3 linked regions of the Ensifer sp. PDNC004 genome follow. The protein of the gene in region 2 interacts with the protein of the main gene of each other region in a pairwise test. Links are inferred from orthologs where the notes say so. Each region holds a gene or a part of one and is shown on either strand. Other genes may lie near its edges.

Region 1 (3,063 bases), 1.5 Mb from region 2 along the record:
GAGCGTGGCGGGGTCGATCTTGAGACCCGGGCCCATGGTCGACGAAATCGCAACGCGCTTGACGTAGTTGCCCTTGGCACCCGTCGGCTTCGCCTTGACGACAGCGTCAGCAAAAGCACGGATGTTTTCTTCCAGTGCCTTGGCGTCGAAGGACGCCTTGCCGATGCCAGCGTGAACGATACCGGCCTTCTCGACGCGGAATTCAACGGCGCCGCCCTTGGAAGCCTTGACGGCACCAGCGACATCCATCGTAACCGTGCCGACCTTCGGGTTCGGCATCATGCCACGCGGGCCGAGAACCTTACCGAGGCGACCGACGAGCGGCATCATGTCCGGGGTGGCGATGCAACGATCGAAATCGATCTTGCCGCCCTGGACGATTTCGACGAGCTCTTCTGCGCCAACGACGTCAGCACCAGCAGCCTTGGCTTCATCAGCCTTGGCGCCACGTGCGAAAACGGCGACGCGAACCGAGCGGCCGGTGCCGTTTGGCAGGTTGACAACGCCGCGGACCATCTGGTCAGCGTGGCGCGGGTCAACGCCGAGGTTCATCGCGACTTCGATGGTTTCGTCGAACTTGGCAGTTGCGCGTTCTTTGACCATCGAGACGGCTTCGGTGAGGCCGTAGATCTTCGTCGGGTCAACGCCCTCGCGGGACTTCTGTACTCGCTTTGCAATCTTCGCCATGGTCTTAGCCTACCACTTCCAGGCCCATAGCGCGGGCGGAGCCCTCGATCATGGCCATTGCGCCTTCGATATCGGCAGCATTGAGATCCTTCATCTTGGCTTCGGCGATCGACTTGATCTGAGCCTTGGTGAGCTTGCCGGCCGAACCGCCCTTACCGGGGGTCTTCGAACCGGACTGGATCTTCGCTTCCTTCTTCAGGAAGTAGCTGACCGGCGGCTGCTTCATGACGAAGGTGAAGGACTTGTCCTGGTAATAGGTGATGACGACCGGGATCGGCATACCCTTTTCCATTTCCTGCGTGGCGGCATTGAACGCCTTGCAGAATTCCATGATGTTAATGCCACGCTGACCAAGCGCAGGACCGATCGGCGGGGACGGATTGGCCGACCCAGCCTTCACCTGCAGCTTGAGCTGGCCTGCAACTTTCTTAGCCATTTCTCTCTGCCTTTCTGAAATCCCCTTGCGACGGATCGCACCGAGGATCAATTGCGCCGGTTTCCCGACTTGTGCCGATCACGGGGGATCGGCGGCTGCGGTTGCGTGGTGCGGAACATCCGACCCGGCTAAGGCCGGCATCCTTCCACGCGCATGCGGATTTCTCCGCCAGAATGGGCCGAAACCCACCCTATCCTTTTAAGGCCTTATCAGACCTTTTCGACCTGACCGTATTCCAGTTCGACCGGGGTCGCGCGACCAAAGATCGAAACTTCGACCTTGAGGCGCGAACGCTCTTCGTCGACATCCTGAACGACGCCGTTGAACGAAGCGAACGGACCATCCGAAACGCGAACCTGTTCGCCGATCTCGAACGAGACCGAAGGCTTCGGACGCTCGACACCATCCTGGACCTGGCCGAGGATGCGCTCGGCTTCATGGTCCGGAATCGGAACGGGCTTGCTGTCGGTACCGAGGAAGCCGGTTACCTTCGGCGTGTTCTTGATGAGGTGGAATGCCTCGTCCGTCAGATTGGCGCGAACCAGAACGTAGCCCGGGAAGAACTTGCGCTCGGCATCGACCTTGCGGCCCCGACGCACTTCGACAACCTTCTCGGTCGGCACGAGAATCTTCTCGAACAGATGCTCGAGACCCTTCTGCTTGGCCTTTTCCTCGATCGATTCAGCGACCTTCTTTTCGAAGTTCGAATAGGCGTGAACAATGTACCAGCGCGCAGCCATACTAGCCTCCACCCAATCAAGCGCCAACGTTGAGGATGAGGCCGATCGCCCAACCCATCAACTGGTCCGCAGCAAAGAAGAAGGCAGCGGCAAAAAAGACCATGACGAAGACCATCAGCGTCGAGATCATCGTCTCGCGCCGAGAGGGCCAGGTCACTTTCGACGTCTCAGAGCGAACCTGCTGCAGAAACGTTACCGGATTCGTTTTGGATGCCATGTAATGCTCACGCCATTACGGCGCGTAAAGCCGATGATTCAGCCCCACGCACCGCGTGTCTGTTTGGACCCTACATAAAGACCGATTCTGAAAACCACAAGAGCCAATCAGTCTTTTCTGTGAATTTCGTCGATCGGCTAACCGATCCTTAAACTTACTCTGCCGAACCCTCAGCGCTTATGCAAGCCTGGAGAGAATGGCAGGGGCAGAGGGGCTCGAACCCCCGACCTGCGGTTTTGGAGACCGCCGCTCTACCAACTGAGCTATACCCCTATTCGGCTGCGTGCCCGTTCAACAACGTGTCGCCGCCTCAAGTCAGCGGCTTCATATTCAGTTTGCCGGAGGATGACAAGCGCCTTTCACCGAAGAAGCAAAAAAATCCTCATTCAATTGCATCTATCCCCTGCCCTGCCGGTCGGAGCACCCAACAGTGAAAGGCAAGTCATTGCCGCGCCACTCAGAAATGGTCGTGGCACGGCCGGCATTCGCTATGCTGCCGGCAGCACCCCTCATCGGAATCGATTCGCATGTCGCGCATCACGCTGGTCGAATATGATCCCCTCTGGCCGTCGCTCTTTGACGAGCAGGCGCGTTTCATCACCGCCCTGCTCTCGCCTTTCGTCCGCGAGATCCATCACATCGGCAGTACGGCGATACCGGGACTGGCTGCGAAGCCGAAAATCGATATCGATGCGGTGATCACGGACCCAGGGGCACTGCCGGAGCTCAGCGCGCGCCTCAGCAAGGCAGGCTACGCCTGTCACGGCGATCCGCACGCAAACGGCTTGCGGACGTTTACGGCGGCAACGTTCCCCTATGGTACGCGGCTCTATCTCTGTAGGGACGACAACGCCACTCATGCGGAGCGCATGCTCTTTCGCGATGCGCTCCGAGAGAACCCAGATCTCGCCCGCCGCTACGAGACGCTGAAAAGGCAGCTCGCGAGCGAGGCTGAGGGCGATTGGGATATCTACACCAACGGC
Region 2 (3,085 bases):
CGATCCGATGCGGGTGGTCGCCGGCGGCGTGGCGCTTGAGGAAGGCATCGACCGCATTCTCGAGGCACTCGGTCACGGTCCGCTGATCTTCAATCTCGGCCATGGCATAACGCCGCAGGCCGATCCCGATCACGTCTCGGCGCTGGTTGCCCGGGTTCGCGGAGCAAGATGATGGCGGAGAAGCAGACCGACCGGGCGCCGGGCAACAGGGCGCAGCTCAGGGCAGCGATCGCGCTCGGCGCGTTCGCGGCGCTTCTTGCCGGTCTGTTCGTCTGGCGTCCGGATGATCTCTATCTCTGGATCAAGGCGTTGCACGTTATCGCCGTGATGTCCTGGATGGCGGCGTTGCTCTACATGCCCAGGCTGTTCATCTACCACACGGATGCGGAACCCGGCTCCGCCCAGTCGGAAACCTTCAAGATGATGGAGTTGCGGCTCCTGAAGGTCATCATGAACCCGGCGATGATGATTTCCTGGGTGCTCGGGCTCTATCTCGCCTGGAGCGTCTATGGCTTCCAGGGTGGCTGGCTGCATGCCAAGCTTCTGTTCGTGGTGCTGCTGACGGTTGTCCACATGCGTTTCAGCCGTGCGGTGCGCGCCTTTCAGCGCGACGAAAACAGGCACGACGCGCGCTATTGGCGGTTGATGAACGAGGCCCCTACCCTCCTGATGATCCTCATCGTCATCATGGTCGTCGTGAAGCCATTTTGAATTTAATCGATTTGCGGCCTGTCATAGGCGTTTCTAATTTGCGACAGCCCCTTGCAGGGTTTCACGTGAATCGCTATTTTCTGCCATCTCCTCTTCATGGCTTGTGACAAAGACAAGAGCCTGCCCTTTCCAGCTGCAGCTCCCTAATCAATACTCGCCATCTCTCCACTACCCATACCAAACATGGATCCTTCATGGCTGAAATGAAGCTACAAGAACTCAAGAACAAGACGCCGACCGATCTGCTCGCTTTCGCCGAGGAGCTCGAGGTGGAGAACGCCAGCACGATGCGCAAGCAGGAGCTGATGTTCGCAATCCTCAAGATGCTCGCGGCTCAGGATATCGAGATCATCGGTGAAGGCGTCGTTGAAGTGCTGCAGGACGGCTTCGGCTTTCTGCGCTCGGCGAATGCAAACTACCTCCCCGGTCCGGACGACATCTACATCTCGCCCTCCCAGATCCGCCGCTTCTCGCTGAAGACCGGCGACACGGTCGAGGGTCCGATCCGCGGACCGAAGGAAGGCGAGCGCTACTTCGCCCTCCTCAAGGTCAATACCATCAATTTCGATGATCCGGAAAAGATCCGTCACAAGGTTCACTTCGACAACCTGACGCCTCTCTACCCGAACGAGCGCTTCAAGATGGAACTCGATGTTCCGACCTCGAAGGATCTTTCGGCCCGCGTCATCGACCTGGTCGCACCGCTCGGCAAGGGCCAGCGCGGCCTGATCGTCGCGCCGCCGCGCACTGGTAAGACCGTTCTCCTGCAGAACATCGCCCATTCGATCACCGCCAACCATCCGGAATGCTACCTGATCGTTCTCCTGATCGACGAACGTCCGGAAGAAGTGACGGACATGCAGCGCTCGGTGAAGGGCGAAGTCGTTTCCTCGACCTTCGACGAGCCGGCGACGCGCCACGTTCAGGTCGCCGAAATGGTGATCGAAAAGGCCAAGCGCCTCGTGGAACACGGTCGTGACGTCGTCATCCTGCTCGACTCGATCACCCGCCTCGGCCGCGCTTACAACACCGTTGTTCCGTCATCGGGCAAGGTCTTGACCGGTGGTGTCGACGCCAACGCCCTGCAGCGTCCCAAGCGCTTCTTCGGTGCAGCCCGTAACATCGAGGAAGGCGGCTCGCTGACGATCATCGCGACGGCGCTGATCGATACCGGCAGCCGCATGGACGAAGTCATCTTCGAAGAGTTCAAGGGCACCGGCAACTCGGAAATCGTGCTTGACCGCAAGGTCGCCGACAAGCGCATCTTCCCGGCGATGGACATTCTCAAGTCCGGTACGCGTAAGGAAGACCTGCTCGTTCCGCGCCAGGATCTGCAGAAGATCTTCGTGCTCCGCCGTATTCTGGCGCCGATGGGAACGACGGACGCGATCGAGTTCCTTATCGATAAGCTCAAGCAGACGAAGAACAACGGCGATTTCTTCGACTCGATGAACACCTAAGACGCGTTCATCGCCAAATGTGAAGGCCGGTCGACCATGCGTCGGCCGGTTTTTTCGTTTCTAAACCTTAGCCGGATTCGCCACCGCTTTCGATTCGCTTTCGCAACGATCTCCGCTCTACACCCGCCTTTGGATCGCCGTCCCTCCTGCTGATTCACGTGAAACACGTGCAGGCGTGAAAGACGAGGATGCAGCGGCATCTTGAAATTTCAGCATTCTTTCGGCATAAGCACGCCGACCCTTTGAGATACCGTTTGGCTCTGTGTGAGCGCACTCCGCGAAGCAGGACGATCCGGTCGGGAACTTCGACGATCCCCATTGTTTCGACCATCGACGCGCTTACATGCGCCCGCGGTCTTTTCAGGTGAGCCCATGACAGCGACGCAAACGATCTATGCGCTTTCCAGCGGAGCTCTGCCCGCCGGCGTCGCAGTCGTGCGTGTCAGCGGAAGGCACACCGAAGCGGTGCTGCAGGCACTATGTGGTGACGTGCCCTCGCCGCGGAAGGCGGCATTGAGATCGATTCGGTCTCGTAACGGTGATGTCATCGATAGCGGCCTTGTTCTCTACTTTCGCGGACCTGCCTCCTTTACCGGAGAAGATTGCGCCGAGTTTCAGATCCATGGTGGCCGCGCCGCGGTCAACGCGTTGCTTGAGGAACTCTCGAAGCTCGAGGGTTTGCGCCATGCAGAAGCCGGTGAGTTTTCGCGCCGCGCTTTCCAGAACGGCAAGCTCGACCTGGTCGAGGTGGGGGGTCTCGCTGACCTGATTGTCGCCGAGACGGAAATGCAGCGTCGGCTTGCGATCGAGCATTCCGGCGGCGGACAGTCGAAGGTCTATGCCGGCTGGGCGAAGCGCTTGACCCATGCGCGGGCGATGATCGAGGCGGAGCTCGATTTTGCCGATGAAGACGA
Region 3 (2,818 bases), 1.6 Mb from region 2 along the record:
GCGAAGGCGATCGAACGGCAACTGGGCTAGAGCGAGCGGGACGCGCCCTCGCATGCGCCCCGTTACCCTAAGCCAAGGCCGACAGCCGCCGACCCCGCGGCAAGCTATGGCTTACCAGTCTTCCGCGGCCGGCTTCGGCCCATTTCCGAGGCGACGCTCCAGCTCGGAGGCCTCGTTCTCGGTCAGCCTGAGATCAAGGCTCACCCGGCCATCTTCCAGGTCTTCACGACCATCGACGATCGCGTGCTGGTAGACCCAGGGCAGAAGCTGCAGCTGATCGATGCCGAGAACGACCGTGCATTCCGTCAGAACACCGGAAAGACGGCGGCCGATTTCGGCGAGCAGTTCGTCGACACCGTCACCGGTGATCGCGGAAACGGCAACCGTGTTGTTGGACGTCGCCGCCTTGCCGCGCAATGCCTCGCGCGATTCGTCGTCGAGCCTGTCGATCTTGTTCCAAACCTCGATCAGGCGCTCGGAGGCTTCCTTCTCGTCGATGCCGAGATCGGAAAGGATTCTGAGAACATCGCTTGCCTGCGCCTGGTTGTCCGGGTCAGAAAGGTCGCGCACGTGCAGGATCAGATCTGCCTCCAGCACCTCTTCGAGGGTCGCGCGGAACGCGGCAACAAGGTGCGTCGGCAGGTCGGAAATGAAGCCGACAGTGTCGGAGAGGATGACCATGCGGCCATGCGGCAGCTTCAGCCGCCGAAGCGTCGGGTCGAGCGTCGCAAACAGCATGTCCTCGGCGAGAACGCCTGCCCCGGTCATGCGGTTGAACAGCGTCGATTTTCCGGCATTGGTGTAGCCGACGAGAGCGACGATCGGGTGCGGCACCTTCTTGCGCTTGGAGCGATGCAACTGCCGTGTGCGGCGCACCTGCTCCAGCTCGCGCTCGAGCTTGACGATGCGGTCCTGCAGCAAGCGCCGGTCCGCTTCGATCTGGGTTTCACCCGGACCGCCCATGAAGCCGCCACCGCCGCGCTGGCGCTCAAGGTGGGTCCAGCTTCGGACCAGGCGGCCCTTCTGATAGTTGAGGTGCGCGAGATCGACCTGCAGCGTGCCTTCCTTGGTGGAGGCACGGCGGCCGAAGATCTCGAGAATGAGGCCGGTGCGGTCGATGACCTTGGCGTTCCATTCCTTCTCGAGATTGCGCTGCTGCACCGGCGTCAGCGGATGGTCGACGATGACAAGGCCTGCATCGAGCTCGACGAGGATATGGCCGATCTCTTCGATCTTGCCGGTGCCGAGCAAGGTGCCGGGCTTCGGCTGCGCCACCGGAACGATGGCGCCGTGCACGACCTCAAGGTCGATCGCCATGGCGAGGCCGGTCGCCTCTTCGAGACGACTTTCGTCCGAGCGCGTCGTGGTGGTCGAGAGGATCTCTGCGGACTGCCGTCCGGTCTTTTTCAAGACCGGAACGATAACGACCGCGCGCATGTCGTCGCGGAGCTTCTCGAGCTCCGGAATGATCGACGACAATTTTGAATCACGCTTGGTAATGTGCCTAACGTCCCGTCAGGATGCGGCTTCTTCGTTCTCGAACATCTGCAGCGGCTGGCCGGGCATGATGGTCGAGATCGCGTGCTTGTAGACCAGTTGCGAGTGGCCATCGCGACGCAGCAGGACGCAGAAGTTGTCGAACGAGGTCACAACGCCGGTAAGCTTGACGCCGTTGATAAGAAAAATTGTCAATGAAATCTTTTGCTTGCGGACCGTGTTGAGAAAGAGATCCTGCAAGTTTTGAGAACGTTCCGCCATCGCGCCGCTTCTTTCTTATTTGCCGGCGTTTCGCGCCGGTGCATTTTTGTCAAATTCAGCAATCAGAGGCGCCACAAGTACCTTCCCCGACACCTCTTCAGAGTTGGTATCAAATCAATGTCTTTTCCGCAACGCCGAAAAAGGCTTCGCGAATATTCTGTGCTATGCTTCCCGGATGACCATTGCCGATCGGCTTGCCGTCGACCGAAATGACCGGAAAACAGATGCTGGTGGCAGCGGTGATGAAGACTTCGCGCGCCGCGAGCATCTCATCCACCGAGAACGCCCTCTCCTCGATTTTGAGCCCCAGCGGCACCGCCACATCCATCAAGGTGGTGCGGGTGATTCCCTTGAGGATGCCGTGTTCTGCCGGCCGCGTGCGCAGGTTTCCATCACGATCGACGATCCAGACATTGGTCGCCGCCCCCTCCTTCACCGTGCCGTCGGCATCGACGAAGATCGCCTCCTGCGCGCCTTCTTCCTTGGCCTTCTGGCGCGCCAACACGTTGGGCAGAAGCCCGACCGACTTGATGTCCACCCGGTCCCAGCGGTTTTCCGGCACCGTGATCGCCGCAATTCCGTGGGTCGCCTTCCTGGCAATGGCCGCGGCATCGGTGCGTTTCGCCGTCACGACGATGGACGGGCGGGTTTCTGCCGCCGGAAAGACGTGGTCGCGGCGCGCTACGCCGCGCGTGACCTGCATGTAGAACAGGCCGTTCCTTACCCGGTTGCGCCGGACAACTTCGCGGATCACGTGGACGAGCGCCGCCCTAGTCATCGGCCAATCGATGCGCAACTCGCTGAGCGACCGGCCAAGGCGGTCGAGATGACGGGTGAGGTCGACGATATAGCCGTGTCGCACCTCGCAGACCTCGTAGACGCCGTCGGCAAACTGGTAGCCGCGGTCCTCGATATGCACGCCGGCGTCTGCGTTCCGCACGTAGGCGCCGTTGACATAGGCAATTCGGGACATCGTCTCGCCTTTAGAAATACTGGATGCTGACGCGGAACAGCTGCTCGACGTGGCGCACCGCATCCGCGGTGGCGAAGAGCACGACGC

Evidence for each region.
Region 1: the proteins of rho (region 2) and nusG interact in binary tests that used the Escherichia coli proteins (3 or more experiments, as listed by UniProt). The link is inferred for Ensifer sp. PDNC004 from one-to-one orthologs.
Region 3: the proteins of rho (region 2) and hfq interact in binary tests that used the Escherichia coli proteins (3 or more experiments, as listed by UniProt). The link is inferred for Ensifer sp. PDNC004 from one-to-one orthologs.

Annotation. Positions count from the first base shown.
Region 1 is NZ_CP070353.1:1,415,610-1,418,672, forward strand. What follows is about bases 99-3,006. They hold nusG (transcription termination/antitermination protein NusG), read right to left. Parts: upstream 1,864-3,006; coding sequence 1,333-1,863; downstream 99-1,332. Other genes in these bases: rplA (50S ribosomal protein L1), read right to left, coding at 99-687; rplK (50S ribosomal protein L11), read right to left, coding at 692-1,123; secE (preprotein translocase subunit SecE), read right to left, coding at 1,880-2,080; JVX98_RS15165 (GrpB family protein), read left to right, coding at 2,608-3,006. In the rest of the region: more of rplA, read right to left, coding at 1-98; more of JVX98_RS15165, read left to right, coding at 3,007-3,063. UniProt on the Escherichia coli protein: Part of the processive rRNA transcription and antitermination complex (rrnTAC). The complex forms an RNA-chaperone ring around the RNA exit tunnel of RNA polymerase (RNAP).
Region 2 is NZ_CP070353.1:2,926,923-2,930,007, forward strand. The notes cover bases 109-3,038. They hold rho (transcription termination factor Rho), read left to right. Parts: upstream 109-905; coding sequence 906-2,171; downstream 2,172-3,038. Other genes in these bases: hemE (uroporphyrinogen decarboxylase), read left to right, coding at 109-172; hemJ (protoporphyrinogen oxidase HemJ), read left to right, coding at 169-711; mnmE (tRNA uridine-5-carboxymethylaminomethyl(34) synthesis GTPase MnmE), read left to right, coding at 2,544-3,038. Also shown: more of hemE, read left to right, coding at 1-108; more of mnmE, read left to right, coding at 3,039-3,085. UniProt on the Escherichia coli protein: Facilitates transcription termination by a mechanism that involves Rho binding to the nascent RNA, activation of Rho's RNA-dependent ATPase activity, and release of the mRNA from the DNA template.
Region 3 is NZ_CP070353.1:1,290,006-1,292,823, forward strand. Bases 138-2,800 are described here. They hold hfq (RNA chaperone Hfq), read right to left. Parts: upstream 1,759-2,800; coding sequence 1,516-1,758; downstream 138-1,515. Other genes in these bases: hflX (GTPase HflX), read right to left, coding at 138-1,437; JVX98_RS14470 (D-amino-acid transaminase), read right to left, coding at 1,868-2,731; trkA (Trk system potassium transporter TrkA), read right to left, coding at 2,742-2,800. Outside these bases: mazG (nucleoside triphosphate pyrophosphohydrolase), read left to right, coding at 1-30; more of hflX, read right to left, coding at 112-137; more of trkA, read right to left, coding at 2,801-2,818. UniProt on the Escherichia coli protein: RNA chaperone that binds small regulatory RNA (sRNAs) and mRNAs to facilitate mRNA translational regulation in response to envelope stress, environmental stress and changes in metabolite concentrations.